2 regions of the Pseudomonas sp. KH_046_2 genome follow, and region 1 is predicted to be linked to the other one. Evidence: riboswitches for the same ligand, from Rfam matches in the RefSeq annotation. Region 1 holds a riboswitch; the other holds the start of a gene.
The links. Region 1 has a riboswitch for cobalamin ahead of AC3IX1_RS15675 (CbtB domain-containing protein). Riboswitches for the same ligand answer to the same signal wherever they lie in the genome.
Positions count from the first base shown of each region.

Region 1 (2,382 bases):
GGCAACGCGGACGCGCGTGCCTGAAGAGTTCGCCACCGGATCACCCCGCCCGGTTGAAAGTGAGAATCTGTGACGAGGCAGGTCTCCTGGCTGACGGTGTGCCGGCCTTGAGCCTGGCATTCGCTGCGCCTTCCCGCCGGCCTCATGGATTGAGCCTGCAGTGGCGTGGCAACGAACATCACCGTTCACAGTTGCGGGGGCAGCCGCGGCATCGACCGCGTTCCCTTCTTAGCTTCGACAAACGCCGAAGAACCTCGAAAGCGCAAGGCTACGCATGGTCTTGGGGCGGGTCAATGTCCGCAGGTTGATTGCGATCCTCTGTGGCGAGGGAGCTTGCTCCCGTTCGGCGGCGAAGCCGTCGCAAATCCAGAGTGCAGGTTTTACCTGGATAAAGGTGAGGGGGGTCGCTTCGCAACCCAACGGGAGCAAGCTCCCTCGCCACAATGTGTTGTGCAAGCCTCAAGTGAGAACCCTTGCCAATTGACGCCCAACCCCCGCCCATGCTCTCCTACACACCTTGTTACGGGTGCCCTTCACAGGGTGAAACGGGAAACCGGTGAATCATGTGCTTTACTCTTAAGCCATGTCAGTCCGGTGCTGCCCCCGCAACGGTAAGCGAGCGAAGCGTCAGATCCACTGTGCCACTGCGGCATGGGAAGGTGATGCTTTCAGGTCCAGGCGCAAGCCTTCGCCCCTCGTGAGCCCGGAGACCGGCCCGCAACACAAAGTGACCAGTACGGTCACTGAACCAACAAACCCGCGGTGGGCGGGCGCTGTTTGAAACCTTGCGCGCCTGGTCGTACGGTTTTTTGCGTGCGCTCTTATTCCCCGCTGACAGACCAGAGGGAAACGCCATGTCGATCATCAGCAGCGCCGAACACACAGCCGCGAGCACCACCTCAACCCTGACCCAACGTCTGACCGTCGCCGTCTGCGCGTCGATTTTGGGCGCGTGCCTGGTGTATTTCGCCGGTTTCTCGCATATCGAAGCGGTGCACAACGCCGCCCACGATACCCGCCACAGCTCCGCGTTCCCGTGCCATTGAGAGCTGTCGACATGATCACGCGTATTGCGCAAACCGCAGGTTTCACCGGGCTGCTGGCCGCCCTGTTGCTGACCCTGCTGCAAAGTTTCTGGGTCGCTCCGCTGATTTTGCAGGCCGAGACCTACGAAAAATCCGAACCGGCCGCTGTTGAAATGCATGAGCACGCCGACGGTGCGACGGCTGCCCACACTCACGATGCGCAAGCCTGGGAGCCGGAAGACGGCTGGCAGCGCGTGCTGTCGACCACCGGTGGCAACCTGGTGGTGGCCGTCGGTTTCGCCCTGATGCTGGCCGGCCTGTACACCTTGCGTGCGCCAACCAAAACCTCCCAGGGCCTGCTCTGGGGCCTGGCCGGTTACGCGACCTTCGTGCTCGCGCCGACCCTCGGCCTGCCTCCGGAACTGCCAGGCACTGCCGCCGCCGACCTGGCACAACGGCAACTGTGGTGGATCGGTACCGCCGCCTCCACCGCCGTCGGTATCGCGCTGATCGTGTTCAGCCGTCACTGGCTGATGAAAATCCTCGGCGCGGCGATCCTCGCCGTTCCCCATGTGATTGGCGCACCGCAACCGGAAGTGCATTCGATGCTCGCTCCAGAGGCACTGGAAACCCAGTTCAAAATCGCTTCGCAACTGACCAACGTGGCGTTCTGGCTGGCCCTGGGCCTGATCAGCGCCTGGTTGTTCCGTCGCAAAAGCGATGGCCAATACAACGCATGACGGATATCAGCACAGCGCCGACCCTGGTGGTCGGTCTGGGCTGCCAGCGAGGCTGCCCTGTCAGCACGTTGCTGGCGCTGCTCGATCAGGCGCTGGAGGCGCACCAGATTGCTCGTCATGAAATCAAGGCGCTGGCCAGCATCGATTCGAAGCGCGACGAGCCTGCGCTGATCGAACTGGCTCAGCAGCTTGGACTGGAATTGCAGTATTTCAGCAGTGAACAGTTGGCCGTTTATGAACCGCAACTCAGTCATCAATCGCAAATAGCCTTTGAACGCACCGGTTGCTACGGCGTGGCGGAAAGCGCCGCACTGGCCCTGGCGGAGCAACTGGCCCAGGCCCCGGCAAAACTGCTGATTCCACGACAAAAATACGCCCAGGCAACCCTGGCATTGGCTGGCGCTGCGTAAAAAACCGATAATCCCCGCCATTGATCATGAACATTCTTCATCTGAAGCCCTGTTCAGCCCCTTTTTTCCCACAGGAACCGACGATGACCGTCTACTTCATTGGCGCAGGTCCCGGCGACCCCGAACTGATTACCGTCAAGGGCCAGCGGCTGATTCGCAGCTGCCCGGTGATCATTTATGCCGGTTCCCTGGTGCCTGCCGCCGTGC
Region 1 is NZ_CM174480.1:3,480,286-3,482,667, forward strand. Features, by position in the region: cobalamin riboswitch at 60-272, opposite strand; cobalamin riboswitch at 508-733, shown strand; gene AC3IX1_RS15675 (CbtB domain-containing protein) at 855-1,046, shown strand; gene AC3IX1_RS15680 (CbtA family protein) at 1,058-1,765, shown strand; gene AC3IX1_RS15685 (cobalamin biosynthesis protein) at 1,762-2,175, shown strand; gene cobM (precorrin-4 C(11)-methyltransferase) at 2,259-2,382, shown strand, end outside.

Region 2 (2,382 bases), 1.6 Mb from region 1:
CGCTGAGCGCGATAACGAGAACGAGCGGGGGCGTGCGCATACTGGTCTTCCCTATGAATGCCTTGTTCTAATCATAGAGAAGCGTTGTCGTGCGATGGTTCAACCCTCAGCCGCGGGCTTCCTTGAACAGCACCGCAATACCGGGGTGATAGTTGCCGGCTTCGTTGCGCAACTTGCGATAGGCATAAGGGAAATACCAGGCGACAGCGCAGGTGTGTTCTTTTTGCAGGTCGTCGACCATGTCCTGGAGCTCTTCCGGCGTGGCGCCCTGCTGGGCTTTTTGCGGGGCGACGAACAGGCAGCCGAGTTTCAGGTCGCTGGCGTGGCTCAGCCGCTTGGCATCGCTGGCGATATCGAGCAGGGCCTGGGACAGGTTGAGGCTGTTGACCCGTGGCCAGCGCTGGCTGGTCTGGATGTAGGCGCGGGTTTCGGACGAGGCCAGGAGCAGGTCGGCGCGGCTATTGCGTTCGCCTTCTTCGGTCTGCTTGCGGGTTGGCGTCTGTTGCAGCGTGACCATCTCGGCCATCCAGGCGGCGGCAGACAGCAGTCCGAGATTGGCCTTTTCGTCGTGCCAGTACGGTGTGTCGCCATCGCCGCGGACGGCGTTGTAACGGTCGATGCATTCGAACCAGTGCTCGAGCACCGGGCGCAGGAATTCCAGCTTTGGATTGCTGATGATCATGCCTTGCATGGGCTCACCCTTGTTGTTGTGTTGTGAGGTTGTGGCTCTTTGATATCACTGCTGGGAGCGTGGCACAAGATTGACGTCAGTTTATTGATTGATGGCAGTTATTCGGTCGTTGGCCTCCCGGCTTTAATTGACGCTCCACCCCCAACCCTCTAACCTTCGCGGCTTGTTTCAGGTGCTCTGTGGCTTGGGTCGACAGAGTGAAACAGGGAAGCCGGTGAGTGAGTTCTTCTGTTGGTCGAAGGCCCGCAATTCCGGCGCTGCCCCCGCAACGGTAAATGAGTGAAAACTGTGTGTGATGCCACTGTGTCGATTCGATGCGGGAAGGCGCACAGTCCGGCCCCGCGCCACTCATGAGCCCGGAGACCGGCCTGATTCATCCAGCGGCATCACGGTGGGCGATGCCAGGCTTGTTGCCTTCTATTCTTGTGCCTGCCCGCCGTTATTCCTGCCTCAACGGAGAGCTCCCCCATGACTGATACCCCCGATCGTGACGAACGCCACCTGGCGCGCATGCAGCGCAAAAAAGCCGTGATCGACGAGCGCATCGCCAATTCCCCGAACGAATGCGGCCTGCTGCTGGTGCTGACCGGCAACGGCAAGGGCAAGAGCAGTTCGGCTTTCGGCATGCTTGCCCGCGCCATGGGGCACGGCATGCAGTGCGGCGTGGTGCAGTTCATCAAGGGCCGCAACAGCACGGGCGAAGAGTTGTTCTTCCGGCGCTTTCCCGAGCAGGTGCGCTTTCACGTGATGGGCGAAGGTTTTACCTGGGAAACCCAGGACCGCCAGCGCGACATCGCCGCCGCCGAAGCCGCCTGGGCGGTGTCACAGCAACTGCTGCGCGATCCTTCCATCGGTCTGGTGGTGCTGGATGAGCTGAACATCGCCCTCAAGCACGGCTACCTCGATCTCGATCAGGTGCTCAGCGACTTGCAGTCCCGGCCACCGATGCAACACGTGGTGGTTACCGGTCGTGCCGCCAAGCCGGAAATGATCGAGATGGCCGACACCGTCACCGAAATGGGCGTGATCAAACACGCCTTCCAAGCCGGGATCAAAGCGCAGAAAGGCGTCGAACTGTGAACCAGCCTCGTCATTGCCCGGCGGTACTGATTGCCGCGCCGGCCTCTGGCCAGGGCAAGACCACCGTCACCGCGGCACTGGCCCGATTGCATCGCAATCAGGGGCGCAAGGTTCGCGTGTTCAAGTGCGGCCCCGACTTTCTCGATCCGATGATCCTCGAGCGCGCCAGCGGTGCGCCGGTGTATCAACTGGACATGTGGATGGTCGGTGAGCAGGAGAGTCGCCGGTTGTTGTGGGAAGCCGCTGCTGAAGCGGATCTGATCCTGATCGAAGGCGTCATGGGACTGTTCGACGGTACGCCGTCGAGCGCCGATCTGGCGCGGCATTTCGGTGTGCCGGTGCTGGGTGTGATCGATGGCACCGCCATGGCCCAGACCTTCGGCGCATTGGCCCTGGGGCTGGCGCGTTATCAGCCGGACCTGCCGTTCGCCGGCGTGCTGGCCAATCGTGTCGGCACGCTGCGCCATGCGCAACTGCTCGAAGGCAGCCTGACTGAAGGTTTGCGCTGGTACGGCGCGCTGTCCCGGGAAACCGGGATCGAATTGCCGAGCCGGCACCTGGGGCTGGTGCAGGCCAGTGAGTTGAACGATCTCGACCTGCGCCTCGATGCG
Region 2 is NZ_CM174480.1:1,862,955-1,865,336, forward strand. Features, by position in the region: gene AC3IX1_RS08490 (PQQ-dependent sugar dehydrogenase) at 1-40, opposite strand, end outside; gene AC3IX1_RS08495 (hypothetical protein) at 107-691, opposite strand; cobalamin riboswitch at 845-1,077, shown strand; gene cobO (cob(I)yrinic acid a,c-diamide adenosyltransferase) at 1,160-1,771, shown strand; gene AC3IX1_RS08505 (cobyrinic acid a,c-diamide synthase CobB) at 1,768-2,382, shown strand, end outside.
Region 2: it holds a riboswitch for cobalamin, as region 1 does, so the genes downstream of both, cobO (cob(I)yrinic acid a,c-diamide adenosyltransferase) here and AC3IX1_RS15675 (CbtB domain-containing protein) in region 1, are expected to answer to the same signal.